3 regions of the Agrobacterium sp. 16-2014-1-2a genome follow, and region 1 is predicted to be linked to each of the others. Evidence: predicted binding sites of a transcription regulator. Region 1 holds the regulator's gene; each other region holds the start of a gene.
What was found. Region 1 encodes LexA, which represses DNA repair genes until DNA is damaged. Its sites were predicted from a motif close to TGTTCNNNNTGTGTTCNG; they were not measured.
Positions count from the first base shown of each region.

Region 2: the regulator LexA is predicted to act here: its motif matches at 2,277-2,294, upstream of ACQZ45_RS07410 (DNA recombination protein RmuC).
Region 3: the regulator LexA is predicted to act here: its motif matches at 4,047-4,064, upstream of ACQZ45_RS23755 (ImuA family protein).

Region 1 is NZ_JBNWBX010000001.1:436,885-442,305, reverse strand. Features, by position in the region: gene ACQZ45_RS02200 (ComEC/Rec2 family competence protein) at 1-608, shown strand, start outside; gene ACQZ45_RS02195 (glutathione S-transferase family protein) at 625-1,308, opposite strand; gene lexA (transcriptional repressor LexA) at 1,748-2,470, opposite strand; gene ACQZ45_RS02185 (VOC family protein) at 2,682-3,563, shown strand; gene kdsA (3-deoxy-8-phosphooctulonate synthase) at 3,563-4,408, shown strand; gene eno (phosphopyruvate hydratase) at 4,556-5,421, shown strand, end outside.
Region 2 is NZ_JBNWBX010000001.1:1,481,770-1,487,190, reverse strand. Features, by position in the region: gene trmB (tRNA (guanosine(46)-N7)-methyltransferase TrmB) at 1-86, shown strand, start outside; gene ACQZ45_RS07415 (ribokinase) at 99-998, opposite strand; gene ACQZ45_RS07410 (DNA recombination protein RmuC) at 1,052-2,245, opposite strand; gene def (peptide deformylase) at 2,394-2,906, shown strand; gene fmt (methionyl-tRNA formyltransferase) at 2,954-3,889, shown strand; gene truA (tRNA pseudouridine(38-40) synthase TruA) at 3,889-4,689, shown strand; gene ACQZ45_RS07390 (hypothetical protein) at 4,705-5,301, opposite strand; gene dapE (succinyl-diaminopimelate desuccinylase) at 5,285-5,421, opposite strand, start outside.
Region 3 is NZ_JBNWBX010000010.1:183,285-188,705, forward strand. Features, by position in the region: gene ACQZ45_RS23730 (rhodanese-related sulfurtransferase) at 1-292, shown strand, start outside; gene ACQZ45_RS23735 (cupin domain-containing protein) at 306-800, shown strand; gene ACQZ45_RS23740 (VOC family protein) at 1,287-1,694, shown strand; gene ACQZ45_RS23745 (SOS response-associated peptidase family protein) at 1,952-2,725, opposite strand; gene ligD (non-homologous end-joining DNA ligase) at 2,781-3,842, opposite strand; gene ACQZ45_RS23755 (ImuA family protein) at 4,125-4,877, shown strand; gene ACQZ45_RS23760 (Y-family DNA polymerase) at 4,798-5,421, shown strand, end outside.

The sequences.
Region 1 (5,421 bases):
CACTCCTGGAGGACGGCAAGGTCTCAACCACAAAAGCCCGTCCGCAGGGCTTCGTTTACGGACAGTGGCAAAGGGCGCTGCTGCTGCCGGAAAAAACCGTGCCGCCAGATTTTATAAATGGTGAGAGCATGGCAAATAATGCTGGTTCTGACTCGAGATCGAAACTGTCGCCGGAAGACATGGCTGTGGTGGTACGCGAGATGACGGCGGCGCTCAAAGGCGCCAAAGCTGGCGTCTTCACCTGCAGGAAAGACATATGGTGCGTAGCGAGCGCCGCAAGCGGAGAGTGGGTCGTCGTTCTGAAAGATGGCCGCTTCGCCGGAAAAGCCTGCGATATTGCCGATATCGTCGTTGTTTCCCGCAGAACCTCTTTTTCGCAGTGCCGCTCGGGTGCACTCCTGCTCAGCCGTGACATCTTGCGGCGTCTCGGTTCTGTGGAAATAGATTTTGCTGACAAGAGGGAGGAGGGTGTGGTGAGCGGGCTGCGCGCCGCAATCGCCGGAACGGACAGGCCCTGGAGCCAGCACCGTTATTACGACTGGAAAAGCGGACGTTTCGACCGTGATCTGCCGCAGCCCATCATCCGGCTGCTGGCGGCGTCGCAATGACTGCCGCCAGCATGGATCATCGGGCCTTGGCGCGCAAATCTTCAGTCAATTCGCCGATCCCGCCAACTTCCTCTTCATGACCAGCGTCGCGCCAGCTCTCCTTCAAACCGGCCTCGTACCATTCTTGCATGGCAGGCAGGGCGAGCAGCAGGTCGCAATAGGCTTTCGCTGCTGGCGAAAGATCCGCGCTGCCATAGGTCTGGAAACGGAATGCAACCGGGCAGAAGAAAGCATCGACCGCCGTGAACTTTTGACCGGCAAGATATGGCCCGCCGAATTTTGTAAGACCCTCGCTCCACAACGCATCGATCCGCTTTATATCGGCCTTAAGTCCGGCATCGCCGCCCCTGGGTTTGACCCGAATGCCCACCGACATGGGATAGAGATTGCGCAGCGAGGAAAAGCCGGCATGCATCTCACTTGCGGCCGAACGCGACCAGGCCCTCGCATGCTTGTCGCTTGCCCAGACACCCTGGTGTCTTTCGGCAAGATATTCGACGATCGAAAGCGTTTCCCAAACCGTCATACCCTCGTCGACCAGGCAGGGCACCTTGCCCGTCGGCGAAAAGGAGGAGAAAGAGACGCCTTCGCCGAACGGAATGAGCTTTTCATCGAAGGCGATACCGAGCGTGCGCATCAATACCCACGGCCGCAGCGACCATGAAGAATAGTTCTTGTTGGCTATATAAAGATCGTACATGGCGTATCTCCCGGATATGACGCGTATTTCTACACCTGCCAAGCGTTCACGGAATATCGAAAATTATCCATGGCTCCCATAAACGCCGTTGATGAATGGTGATGTGGGGCCGCTGAGAGCGCGCCTTGCGATAAGTCACCCTTTGGTGACGACTAAAACTGACTGTGCAACACGACAGAACAACGTCGCTAAAAAACAGCGGATGGGATCGCTTCGACAATTACAGCGAGCAGCCCATTCGCCACCACGCCTGTAGCGAAACCGAAGCATCTTTATGGAGCAGGAACTCAGTTTAGAAAGGGCAACGCGCATAGGCTGGATGGCGCATATCCTCGTGCACCCGCAAAAGCCCGCCACGTTTGGAAAAAGCCAAACCCAATATAGGCGCCATCTTCACGATGACGCCTATTATAAAGTGAATACGTTCGGTTCGATAAGATCAATGGTAGCGGCGGATCAGCCCCACCAGTTTGCCCTGAATTTTAACCCGGTCGGGCCCGAAGATACGGGTCTCATAGGCTGGGTTTGCCGCCTCGAGCGCAATGGAGGCTCCCTTGCGGCGGAAGCGCTTCAGCGTGGCTTCCTCGTCATCCACCAGAGCCACAACGATGTCCCCGGGATTGGCGGTGTTGCCGTTGCGGATGATGACTGTGTCGCCGTCGAAAATGCCGGCCTCGATCATCGAATCACCCTTGACCTCAAGCGCGTAATGTTCGCCCGTGCCAAGCATGTCTACTGGCACTGCCACATCATGGGTGTTGTTCTGGATGGCGGAAATTGGCACGCCCGCAGCGATGCGGCCCATGACCGGCACGGTGACAGCCCCGCCCAGATCGTTGGCCGGCGTCTTGGGGGCAGGGGCCGGTTCCGGCGTTTTGGGCTTGCCAAGGCTGCCTTCGATAACGCTTGGCGAAAAGCCGCGCTGCGGCCTTGCACCCGGCGTATAAGCCTCGGGCAGCTTGATGACTTCCAGCGCCCGAGCTCTATTTGGTAGCCGACGAATGAACCCGCGCTCTTCGAGAGCGGTTATCAGGCGGTGGATGCCGGATTTCGAAGCAAGATCGAGTGCGTCCTTCATTTCATCGAAGGAGGGCGGCACGCCGGACTCTTTCATTCGTTCATGAATGAAGAGAAGCAATTCCTGCTGTTTGCGCGTGAGCATGAGGAAAACACCCTTTAGAATCGTAGTGGAAGTCGCGAAACAAATACAGAACGAACACTATATGTTCCATATGTGTTCTGCAATCCCCTAAAATTTCGTGAAGGTGCCATCTGTTGCTGTGATGATTTGCCTCATAGCACGCAATTGTGCTTTTGTGCGGTCAAAACCGTCCCGACATGCTCCGGGCGGAAGGCCAGCAGGATACATTTTCATGACGAAACCCTATAGCGTTGACCATCTCGTTTTGCCCGTGGAAGTCATAGGCGTCGCCGTGAAGCGCCTCGTCAGTCTTGGCTTTACGGTTGCGCCGGAGGCTCTGCATCCTTTCGGCACCCAAAATGCCTGCGTATTTTTCGCCGATGGCACCTATCTGGAGCCGCTCGCAATTGCTGATTCGGCTAAATATAATGCGTCAATAGAGAGGGGTGATGTGTTCACCGGCAGGGATGTGGCCTTCCGGCAACGGGACGGGCAGGAGGGTTTTTCGGCTCTTGTCGCCAGGACTGAAGACGCCTTGGTTGACCATGAGCGGTTTCGGGCAGCCGGCCTTTCGGCGGGCGATGTGTTCGAGTTTTCGCGGCCTGTTCGTATGCCGGATGGCTCGCAAGGCGAGGCGGCGTTCCGGCTGGCTTTTGCTGCAAGCGGGGCGGCCGCGGATTTCTTTTTGTTCAGTTGTCAACGGCTTCAAGCCCTTCCGGGCGATCGCACCATGCTGGAGCGCCACGCCAATGGTGTCACCGGCCTGAGTGAAATCGTCCTGTTTTCCGGCGGCAATATGAAGGTGGCGGGCCTGATCGAGACAGTGTTTGGCTGTGAAGGCAAAAGGTCTCCGGGCGGTGATATGGTTTTCGCGACCGGCAATGCCAGCATCAGATTGACCGGAAAACCGCCTTTCGGCGGGCAGACCCTGAATGCTCAGGATGGCAACGAATGCGGATTGCGCGGCGCGGGCATCGTCTTTTCGTCACACGATCTTGCCGTGACAGAGGCGGTGCTTGCTGCTAATGGCGTGTCCTGCGCAAAAGCGGACGGCCGTCTGGTGGTGCCCGCAGCACCCGGTCAGGGTGTTGCCTTCGCCTTCGAGGAAAAATGATGAGCGTTACGAACAATCTTAAAGTCACTGCCGGCGACGGCGCCAGCAAGGTTTCCTTCTCGAATACCGAGCGGTTTTCGCTGATTGCCGGTCCCTGCCAGATGGAAAGCCGCGAACATGCCTTCATGATCGCTGGCGTCCTGAAGGAGCTTTGCGACAAGCTGGGAGTAGGGCTTGTCTACAAGTCTTCTTTCGACAAGGCGAACCGCACTTCGCTTTCCGGAAAACGCGGCATCGGCCTGGATAACGCGATGCAGGTTTTTGCCGATCTCAAAAAGGAATTCGGTTTTCCTCTTCTGACCGACATCCACACGGAAGAGCAATGCGCCATCGTTTCCGAGGTAGTGGACGTGCTGCAGATTCCGGCGTTCCTCAGCCGCCAGACCGATCTTCTCGTTGCTGCCGCCAAAACCGGCCGCGTCATCAACGTCAAGAAAGGCCAGTTTCTGGCGCCCTGGGACATGAAGAACGTGCTTGCCAAGCTCAATGAGAGCGGCAATCCGAATGTGATGTTGTGCGAGCGCGGTGCGTCCTTCGGTTACAACACGCTGGTTTCCGACATGCGCTCTTTGCCGATCATGGCAGCGCTCGGCGCACCTGTCGTGTTCGATGCCACCCATTCGGTGCAGCAACCGGGCGGGCAGGGCGGCTCCACAGGTGGCCAGCGCGAATTCGTCGAGACGTTGGCGCGTGCGGCCGTTGCGGTTGGCGTGGCCGGCCTCTTCATCGAGACGCATGAGGATCCGGACAATGCGCCGTCAGACGGCCCTAACATGGTCCACCTGAAGGACATGCCGAAACTGCTCGAAAAGCTTCTGGCTTTCGACGCGATTACGAAAGCCTGATCGGCTGACCGTGACGGCGGGCACTTTTGTGCCAATCGATTTTAATGGCGGGCGGGCCGTTTCCGCTGCCCACCGTCATTGTAATTTCTTCGCCATCGTCTAAGACAGGCGACGGAAAATATCTGTTCCATTCCCAAGGGAGAGACCATGACTGCCATTACCGATATCATCGCGCGCGAAATTCTCGACAGCCGCGGCAATCCGACCGTTGAAGTCGACGTTTATCTCGAAGACGGCTCCATGGGCCGTGCCGCCGTTCCCTCCGGCGCCTCCACCGGCGCGCATGAGGCGGTTGAGCTGCGCGATGGCGGCAAGCGTTATCTCGGCAAGGGCGTGGAAAAGGCGGTCGAAGCCGTCAATACAGAAATCTTCGACGCGATTGGCGGTTTCGACGCTGAAAACCAGATCCAGATCGATCAGATGATGATCGCGCTCGACGGCACGCCGAACAAGTCGCGCATCGGCGCCAACGCCATCCTCGGCGTGTCGCTCGCCGTTGCGAAGGCTGCCGCTGAAGCCTCCGGCCTGCCGCTTTACCGTTATGTCGGCGGCCCGAACGCGCATCTGCTGCCGGTTCCGATGATGAACATCATCAACGGCGGCGCGCATGCCGATAACCCCATCGACTTCCAGGAATTCATGATCCTGCCGGTCGGTGCAGAAAACATTCGCGAAGCCGTGCGCATGGGCTCCGAAGTCTTCCATACGCTGAAAAAAGAACTGTCCGCACAGGGCCACAACACCAATGTCGGCGATGAGGGCGGTTTTGCACCGGGTCTCGAAAGCGCGCCGGCAGCACTCGATTTCATCATGAAGTCGATCGAAAAGGCTGGCTACCGTCCAGGCGACGACATGTTCATCGGTCTCGACTGTGCGGCGACCGAATTCTTCAAGAACGGCAATTACGTTTATGAAGGCGAAGGCAAGACCCGTTCGCCGATCGAGCAGGCCGAATACCTGGCCGAACTCGTCGCGAAATATCCAATCATCTCCGTTGAAGACGGCATGGCTGA
Region 2 (5,421 bases), 1.0 Mb from region 1:
ATGCCAACTGGCCGGGCACGCGTTATGAGAACAAGGCGAAAAGAGAAGGCCGCAGCTCGGCCTATCTCACTTTCATTCGCATTTAACAGCTCGAACCGTCAGATATTCGCGTCCACTTCGGCAGCAACCGGAATGGAAGGCTGGGCGCCGGCGCGGGTGCAGGCGAGCGAGCCTGCGACGGCGGCGCGCTTCAGCGCCTTTTCGAAATCCATACCCTGATCGAGGCTGGCGGCGAGATAACCGCAGAATGTATCGCCAGCGCCAACAGTATCGACCGGCTCGATCTTGAGACCGGACGCCTTGAAGACCTTGCCGTTGCGAATGGCGATCACGCCATCAGCACCAAGCGTCACGATCAATGTCTGGCCGGTCTGCTCATGCAGGGATTTGAGTTCATTTTCCCGTTCGGAGGCTGAAAGTCCGTTTTTGTCGATCAGCAGTTCGAACTCGGTTTCATTGGCGATGACGATTTCGGCAAGGCTGGCGAGGCGCGGCCCGTCCGCGGTCAGCGGCGCGGTATTGATGATAGTGGTGATGCGTTTAGCCTTCGCGGCCGTCAGTGCTGCTTCGATTGAGGGTGCCGGCACCTCGAACTGAAGCATCAGAATATCGCCCGCTGCCATCTCCGCCACGGCTTTTGCGGCGTCGGATGCGGAAACTTCGCCATTAGCGGCGGGAATGACCGAGATCATGTTCTCCCCGCCTTCACCGATCAGGATTACGGCGGTTCCCGTGGGGCCGGGCGCGGTCTTGACGAGCGACAGATCGGTGCCGGCATCGCGCAGCAATGTCAGCGCTGGCGCGGCAAAGGTGTCATCACCCGTAGCGCCCGCCATTTTGACCGTTGCACCTGCGCGCCGTGCGGCAAGCGCCTGATTGGCTCCCTTTCCGCCGGCCGCCGTGGAAAAGGTCTCTCCCGTCACGGTTTCACCGGGTTTGGGCAGGCGTTTGGCGGTGGCGACGAGATCCATGTTGATGGAGCCGAAAACAGTAATCATCAGGGCATGTCCGTATGAAATTCAAAGCAAGGCGGTGACTTTGCCCGAGGGGATCACTCGTCGTCAACCACCCGCAACTTGGCCGTTCCTGCCCTGTTCTCTGCAAAGCGTCGCGCCTGCTCGATTTCGCTATGGGAGGTCTCCTTTTCCGTCGGCGAAAAATCGAGGCCCTCGATCTTCTGGCCACGCGCCAGCACCTTGTCGGAGGAAATTAGCATCATGTCGACATCTTTCTGCGCCAGCCCGAAATGGGCCTGCAGCTTGCGCGTCCGGTCGTCCAGCCGCCGCACGTCATCCATGAGAAGCGCGACTTCACCCTGAATGAGGTGCGCCTGCTCGCGCATGCGCTGGTCCTTCAGCACCGACTGGATAACCTGCACCGACAGCATCAAAAGCGATGGCGAGACAATGACGACACGGGCGCGATGGGCACGCTGCACGAGATATTCGAAATGCTGGTGAATATCGGCGAAGATCGATTCCGACGGCACGAAGATGAAGGCCGTATCCTGCGTTTCGCCGCGTATCAGATATTTCTCAGCCACGTCGCGAATATGCACTTCCATATCGCGGCGGAACTGCTGGGTCGCAGCCCGTTTGCCCTCGGGCGTTTCATCCGCCTTCAGCGCATTCCACGCCTCCAGCGGAAACTTGGCGTCGATGACGAGGGACGGGGCGTTGTTCGGCATCCTGATGATGCAGTCTGGTCGGTAGCCATTCGAAAGCGTGGGCTGAAGCTGAAAGGCCCCGGCGGGAAGCGCATCGGCGATCAGCGCTTCCATCCGCGCCTGCCCGAAAGCGCCGCGCGTCTGCTTGTTGGAGAGGATCGCCTGAAGCCCGACCACGTCCTTTGCCAGATCCTGAATATTACCCTGGGCGGCATCGATAACCGCAAGCCGCTCCTGCAGGCGGCTTAGATTCTCGTGTGTCGACCGGGTCTGCTCGGTCAGCGTCTCGCCCAGCCGCTGCGACATGCCGTCGAGGCGCTGGTTGATCGTCTGGCCCATCTCGCTCTGGCGCGTGCCGAGCGTCTCGGCCATCGCCGCGATCCGGCCGTGCAGTTCCGACTGGGTCTTCAACAGATCGGAAATTTCACCATCGGCTTCCGCTTTTTTCCCACGACTTTTCGTGACCATCCAGAAAGCGGAAAGGCCGAAAACGAGAGCCGCAAGAAGCCCGCCGAAGCTGATGTCGACGGAGCCGGCCCGCAAGGCGGGATCGAGGAGAAAAGAGAAATCGATACTCATGGCTAAATCTACCAGATTTCCAGTGATTCGTAAGATCAAAACAAGAACATTCATGCGGCGGAATTGAGTCGGGCAAAACCAGCCGAAGGTCCCATTTCGACCGCGTATTTTTTATTTCCTCCGCGCAAGAGATACGTTATGGGAAGCCATGACTATCAAACCGCTTATCATTTTGCCCGATCCCGTGCTGCGCCAGCAATCAAGGCCCATCGAACAGGTGGATGCCGAAGTGTTGCGCCTTGCCGACGATATGCTTGAAACCATGTATGATGCGCCGGGTATCGGCCTTGCCGCCATTCAGGTGGGCGTGCCGCGCCGCATGCTGGTGATCGACGTTTCGCGCGAGGACGAGGAGAAAAAGCCGGTCGTCTTCATCAATCCGGAAATCCTCAAAGTGTCGGACGACGTGTCGGCCTATGAGGAAGGGTGTCTCTCCATTCCCGATTATTATGCCGAGGTAGAGCGTCCCGCATCCCTGACAGTGCGATATGTCGATCGTGACGGCAAGCAGCAGACGGTCGATGCGGACGGACTTCTGGCGACGTGTCTGCAGCATGAGATCGACCACCTGAACGGCATTCTGTTCATCGACCATATTTCGCGGCTGAAGCGAGAAATGGTCATCAAGAAATTCACCAAAGCAGCCCGCGCTAAGGTCTGATTCGTCTTAAATATGTAGACGGACCGGCATAGAGGGCAGGGGGCGATATGGCTCTTCGCATCATTTTCATGGGCACGCCGGATTTTTCCGTTCCCACGCTGCGTGCATTGGTGGACGCTGGTCACGAGGTCGTTGCCGTTTATACGCAGCCGCCGCGTCCAGGCGGTCGCCGTGGCCTCGATCTGCAGAAATCGCCGGTGCATCAGGCGGCCGAACTGCTGGGTCTGCCCGTGCTGACGCCGGTCAATTTCAAGGCCGAGGAAGACCGGCAGCAATTCAGGGAATTCGATGCGGACGTCGCTGTTGTCGTTGCCTATGGGCTGCTATTGCCCGAGGCGATCCTGAGCGGTACGCGTCTTGGCTGCTATAACGGCCACGCCTCGTTGCTGCCGCGCTGGCGCGGCGCTGCTCCCATTCAGCGGGCGATCATGGCTGGCGATGCCGAGACGGGCATGATGGTCATGAAAATGGAAAAGGGGCTGGATACCGGCCCGGTGGCGCTGACCGCCAAGGTCACGATCGGTGAGAATACCACGGCAGGTGAATTGCACGACAGCCTGATGCTGACAGGCGCGCGGCTGATGCGGCAGGCGATGGACAAGCTGGAAGCAGACGATCTTCCTCTCGTTGCGCAGCCGGAAGAAGGCGTCGTTTATGCGTCGAAAATCGACAAGGGCGAGACCCGGATTAATTTTTCCCGGCCGGCACAGGACGTCCATAACCATATCCGCGGCCTATCGCCTTTTCCCGGCGCCTGGCTGGAAATGGAAATCGGCGGCAAGGCCGAGCGCGTGAAGGTTCTGGCGTCAGAACTGGCGAGCGGTATGGGCGAGGCAGGCGCTGTGCTCGATGACGCCCTGACCATCGCCTGCGGAAGTGGCGCGGTGCGGCTTACCCGTTTGCAGAAGGCAGGTGGCAAGCCGCTGTCGGCTGCCGATTTCGTTCGTGGCACACCCGTTCCCGCCAGAACGAGGCTCGGCTGATGCCGCGTTTCCGCATGACCGTCGAATATGACGGTACGCCTTACTTCGGCTGGCAGAGACAGGATAACGGCCCTTCAGTTCAGGGCGCGCTTGAAGCTGCCGTCCGGTCGCTGACCGGCGAAACCGTTTCTATTCGCGGCGCTGGCCGCACCGATTCCGGCGTGCATGCCGTGGGACAGGTAGCTCATGTCGATCTTTCCCGCGATTGGGCGCCATATAAGCTTCGCAATGCTCTCAACGCCCATCTGGCCATGGCGAAAGAGGCCGTCTCGGTTGTCGACGTAACGGCGGTGACCGAGGATTTCGACGCGCGCTTCTCCGCGCTTCGCCGCCATTATCTGTACCGCATCATTTGCCGGAAAGCGCGGCTGGCACTCGAGCACAAGCGCGCATGGTGGGTATCGAAAGATCTGGACCACGAACACATGCATGAAGCTGCACAGATGCTCGTCGGCCGGCACGATTTTACCACTTTCCGCTCGGTTCATTGTCAGGCGACGAGCCCGGTCAGAACGCTCGACCGGCTGGATGTGACGCGCAATGGCGATCTTATCGAGATACGCGCCACCGCGCAGAGCTTTCTCCACAACCAGATACGCTCTTTTGCCGGAACGCTAAAAATGGCCGGTGAAGGCAGCATGACACCGGAAGACGTGCGCGCGGCACTGGAAGCACGGGATCGCAAAGCCTGCGGCCCCGTCGCGCCGCCGGATGGTCTCTATTTCATGCAAGTCGATTATCCCGATGTCATTCCGCCGCGGGTCTATTCAAAGGTCGAGACGGTCGAAGACACGGACTAAAGTCCGTCTCGTTTCTCAGGCCGGATAAACGCCGAGAAAACGCTGCAGCGCCTCGGACAGAAGCATGCCCGGCACCAGCAGGGTAATGACGATCGCCGAGACAAGCAACGACTGGTCGCGGATGAAGAAGCGCACGATCCGCGAAAAGGCGAAGACCAGCGACAGCAGGAGTGCCAGCCAGAGGATGGCGATCAGCCCCTGCAAGGGCGGCAGAAAAAACGCGATCAGGATCAGAACCGCATAGGCATAGGAAAACGGCAGCGACAGCCAGTTCATGGTGGTGACCAGTGCGGTGAATTTTTCCCGTGCGCCAAAGGCGAACAGCAGCATGCCGATCAACAGCAGCGGCACGATCCAGCAGATAGCCTCGACCATCGCAAGGCGGAAAAAGTAGATTAGTCCCGTTCCTGTTCCGGGCGGATAGCTTGCCAGGAACGCAGCGCGCAGCCACAGCCAGGACACCAGCATGGCGGGCAGGCACCAGAGGGCGGAGTAGAAGGACCGCCACATGCCGCGTTCGGACAGATCCAGATAACGCGCGCCGGTATGGTCGCCGAGCAGCAGCAGCCAGAGGCCTTTCAGATAGAGCCTTACTTCACTTGCCGTCGGCATGGGAGAACCAGCGTTCGATGAAGGTCTCGTAGATGTTTGTGAGAGTCTCCAGATCGGCGATTTCCACGCGCTCATCGACCATATGCATGGTCTGCCCGACGAGGCCGAATTCCACGACGG
Region 3 (5,421 bases), on a different contig from region 1:
CGTCGTCACATGCGGCACAAGCGCGCTCGCCATTTATGCCGCCGTCGACCTTAAGAAACTGGTCGATGTTCCAGTCCTCGTTTTTGAGGGCGGCAACGCTGCCTGGAAGGCTGCCGGTCGAATCCTGGAAACCGATGAGTCCCACCTCGCATCACCCCGCATCGATCGCTATCGTCGGCCCTACGAAGGCACGGACGCCCCCGTGGAGGCTATGCAGGCCTATCTCGACTGGGAATACGGACTGGTCGCGCAGCTCGATCGCGACGGCACGCACTTCTTCAACGTCATCTGAGCAGGACCGCACCATGAGCGACGACCATCACCACGACCACCATCACTCGGACCATTGGAAGCACAACGGGATCCGTGTCATCAAGGGCGACCAGCTCGATTCCAACACGGCCCAGACGCCTGGCATGTTCCGGCAGGCAGCCGTCAATCATGCCCGCGTCGGCGCACAGAAAATCTGGGCAGGCACCGTCGCAATCGAGCCGAACGCCAAGACCGGGGTCCACCACCACGGTGCGCTCGAAAGCGTTATTTTCGTGATCCGTGGCAAGGCCCGTATGCGCTGGGGGGATCATTTGGAATATGTCGCGGAGGCGGGACCAGGCGACTTCATCTTCGTGCCGCCTTACGTACCGCACCAGGAAATCAATGCCGATCCTGACAACGTGCTCGAGTGCGTCCTGGTGCGATCGGACAACGAGGCAGTCGTCGTCAACATCACGGATGTCGATCCTGTAGAGAAGCCGGAAGAGGTTTATTGGGTTGATCCAATACACCGCCATCCGGATTGACAGAGAGAAACCGGCCCACCATGGGCTGCTCGCATGCCGGACCTCGTCCAGCGACGCTTCGGTGTTGACGGCCGTGAACAAGTCGACAGGGAAGGTTTCCTTGGCCGTAAACCGGCCGGCGATGATCAAAAGCGGACCGCCGATTGCTCCATCGGGCAGTCCGCCCCCATGTTGGACTGCGGCGCGTTGACTCTCCGTTCAATTTTTCCAGATGCGTCGCGATCATTCTAACTCTACGAGACTCCGGCTGCGGGCGACGGTTGGTGTCAGAAATTCGTTTGATTTTGTTGGATACCGTCCATCCGGCAAACCGACTCGGCGAACTGCTGCCGTGGAACTAGGGGCTCAATTATCGCGCCGCGGCCGACGTCCGGCGGGCGGAGCGAAGCATTGCCGTCGTCGCCTCGACGCCTTGATATAACGCAACCCGATCTTCAGCCAGACCTGATACAAGCCAGGAAGAACATAGCCATAGAGGGCATAGTTATGATTGACCATATGGGCATCAGCCCCCCGGACATCGAAAGCGCACGGCAATTTTACGATGCTGCACTCAAGCCGCTCGGCATTACGACCGTGATGGAAGTGAAGCCCGGACAGACCGGCGGCTATCACGGCATAGGCTATGGAACTGGTCGAAAGCCTTTCTTCTGGCTGTCCAGCGACAGCCGCCATGCCGTCCCGGATGGTCCGCGCGGGACGGGCATCCACATCGCGTTCGAAGCCGAAAGTAGAGCAACGGTCGATGCCTTTTACGCGGCGGTGATGGCGCAAGGCGGCCGTGACAATGGTGCGCCCGGCATCAGGCCCCACTATCATCCAGCCTATTATGCGGCGTTCGTGATCGATCCGGACGGGGTCAACGTCGAGGCCGTGTGTCAGAAGTCGGAGTGAGGTCACGACCGGATCGAAGTCGGTACCGATCCGGTCATGCTGGTCATCCACCAGGCCAATCCAATCGGCGGAATACAGAAGATATTGGCGCTCAGTCACAACGCTACGTCCGACGTGTGAGAACCGGACGGATACGTACTGCCAGACAGCCTTTCGCGGGTGCGTTTGAGAGTCGTGGCGGCGGGTGTAAAATTTCGCTTCAGCCGCTCTTGTGCTTGCGAGGGCACCCCGTCTGCTTCAGCGATGGGTCGGCCCAGCTAAAGCAGCAGTTTGTGCTCTAGTGGGTCGCCCGATTTCGAGACGATCGAAGATCCGTATGGTTCGCGCGACGAAATGATCAACGCATCATCTGGCAAAGGCCGTGCCAGATCTTTGGCTTCGTCCCATGGCGCCTGCATCCACACCTCGGTCTCCTCTTCGGTCAGGAGAAGAACAGGCATCGCCTTCTCATGGATAGGCTTCACGAGATTGTTGGGATCAGTGGTCAAAAACCCATAGAGGTCGTCGGTCGTCGGCCCATCCTTCACCTTGCGGACGCTCTGCCATTGCGGGACATGGATGCCGGCGAAGAACATCAGCGACTTTTCCTCGTCCCGTGCAAACCAGGCGTTCGGCACGTTCCCCCCGGATTGCTGGCTGGCGGGATCGGGTTCGGCGAAGCTGGTGACCGGGACGAGGCATCGGTGCTCAACACCAAACCATCGTTTCCAGTGTGGGAAGGTGAGCTTGCGGACGTTGGTCGTGCCGCGGTCCGCCTCCATGCGGATGAGCTCTTCAAGATCGGCGGGCTTCCCTTTGGCTTTCAGTTTTTCGGCCTTGGCTTTGGCGGCCTTTTCCAAGGTGAACCGCGGCGAGGGAAGACCCCATCGCGCATGTGCCAATTGTTTCCTCCCATCAGCGGTGTTGCGGACAATCGGTCCCATCTGATCGGGGTTCATTTGATAGGCTGGCATGAGGTTGATGAGGCTCTCGGCGTCCTGAGCCCATTTTGAAACCCAGTCCTTGTCCTCCATCCGATAGAGATTACACATGCGACCCCCTCCGCTCGACCAAATACGGCTACTCTAGCGCATGTCGCTTGTTTCGCTAGTCGAGCTGGTAAACGTCGGCATTGTCTTGCCGTTCCCGCAGGCCCTTGTACGACGGATGACGGAGTTTCCCGTCCGATGTCCAGGCGCGAAACTCGATCTCGGCGATCAGGGTAGGCTGGACCCAGACAATGTCGGCAGTTCCGGAATGGGGCAGGGGCGGCTGCTTTCGCTTCCATCGCAGCGTGTCCAGTATCTTCCGCAACCGGATGATCTCGGCTCCCTTGAAGCCCGTGCCGACGCTTCCGACGTGGACGAGATCGCCATCGCGGTAGGCGGCGAGCGCTAACGAGCCGAAGCCGGCTGGGTACGATGCGGACCTCTCATAGCCGACGATGAAGAAAGCCTCGCTCTGGATGCATTTGACTTTTACCCAATCCCCGGTCCGGCCCGAACGATAGGGCTGATCGAGGCGCTTGCCGACGATGCCTTCCAGGCCGAGGCGGCAGACATGCTCAAGCAGGACAGCTGGCTCGGCATCGAATGTTTCTGATATCCGAATGGCGCTGGCTTCATTCGTTGGGCCGTTTATCGTGTCCTCGAGAAGGTGTCGGCGCGAACGGTATTCAACACCGCGCAGATCGTGCCCATCCAGATAAACAAGATCGAAAGCGTAAAGAACGGCGTGGGAGGCGCGCCTGCCAGCTTGTTTGCCGAATGCACCCAGCGATTGCTGCAGCAGCCCGAAATCCGGCCGCCCCTCATCGTCGAGCACGACGGCTTCCCCATCGATAATCATCGTCGCCGGCCCCAGCGCTCGGGCGGCCTGCTCTATGGCCGGAAACCGATGTGTCCAGTCGTGGCCGCCGCGAGTAAGGATCCGGATCCGCTGGGGCTCGATATGGACCGCAAGGCGATAGCCATCCCATTTCAGCTCCCAACTCCATTCGTTTCCGGTGGGAGGCTTAGCCTTCAATAGGGCCAGCGCCGGCTCGACGCGATCAGGTATGGGATCGAAGAGGAGCTGTGGTTGAGCTGGATTACGCTTCCTGCGCGGCTTTGAGCGGATCGGCGGCTCGGTGTCGCGAAGGAGGGGTTTTGATCTCGGAGGCCTCGTCATCCGGCCAGTTCATCAGAAAAACCTTAATAATACTGTGACTATCCCTATATTGTCCCCGCTATTCACCGATCAGGAGATAAGACTGCAGAAGCCAGCGAAATTTCTTGGTCGCAGCTATTCACCTGATTCTCATGAAGAATCTCGAACTTCTAATGTTCGGAACAATACTCGTACGTTTTTGCCGCCTTGACTCCTTTCTCATATGGGAACAAAAACAGAACATTGACATTTGCACGACATGAAGTCGCCCTGCCAACACGACCTTGAAGGGAGCCGTGAACAATGACTGCTGCCCGCGAAAGGGTAATCTGCGATCTGCGGGAGCGTATTGCATTGCTCGAAACCAGCACGGCGAAAAAAGCCGGTTGGTTGCCATTTGGCGTGCCGGAGATGGATGGGGTTCTGCCTGGCGGCGGCCTTGCTCATGGCGCGCTTCACGAATTTGCCGGTGGTGGATCGGGCACCGTCGATGGTGCGGCCGCTGCTCTTTTTGCAGCCGGCATAGCGGCACGGACGAAGGGGCCGATCGTGTGGTGTCTGACGCGACCAGATCTGTTTTTCCCCGCGCTTGCGCAGGTCGGACTGCATCACGACCGGATAATCTTCGTCGAGTCCGACAAGGAGGAAGACGTGCTCGCCAATATGGAGGAGGGGCTGTCCTTTGGTGGGCTCGGCGCCGTCGTCGGTGAACTCGTTCGCCTGCCGATGGTCAGCTCGCGCCGCCTGCAGCTGGCGGCCGAGCGCACGGGGACAATGGCATTGGCTGTGCGTCGTTGGAGGCGGCAGACAGAGGCCAATGATTTCGGGCAGCCGACGGCGTCGACCACGCGGTGGCGGGTGAGCGTGATGCCATCGGAGGATTTGCCAGTGCCGGGTGTGGGGAGGGCCCAATGGTTGCTGGAATTGATGCGCGTGAAAGCGGGTGAATGTGCTGAGTTTCTCGTGAGGGCGTGCGATGACAAGGGTTGTCTCGATCTATCTTCCGGATCTGCCGACGGATCGCATTCGTCGCGCCGATCCATCCATTCCGCCTGAACAGGCGATCGCGGTGATCGCCAGGAGCGGCTCGAAACGCTGGGTATCGGCGGCCGACGCAGCCGCCAGACAAGCCGGCGTTCATGTCGGCATGCCGGCTGCGAAAGCACAGGCGCTGTTTCGCGGCCTGATGCTGGTCGATGCGGATCCTGCTATGGATGCCGCAGCGCTCGAACGCATCACCCTCTGGGCGCTGACGCTTTATTCCCCGATCGTCGCGGTCGATGGGATCGATGGGATCGTCATGGACACAGAGGGTGCCGATCACTTGCAGGGCGGAGAGCTGCCGATGGTGACGAAGATCGCCAATCAGTTCCTAGCAAGGAAACTCACTCCCCGGGTCGCGATCGCCGACACCTGGGGTGCAGCACACGCCTGCGCCCGTGCCATCAGCCGCGAAACGGTCATAGTGCCTTCAGGTGAGACCGTCCGCGCCGTCGAGAAGCTGCCGATATCGTTGCTGCGCCTTCCCGGGAAAGTCATCAGCGATCTGCGCACGCTTGGCTTCCAGACCGTCGGCGAATTGGCCAACACGCCGCGCGCG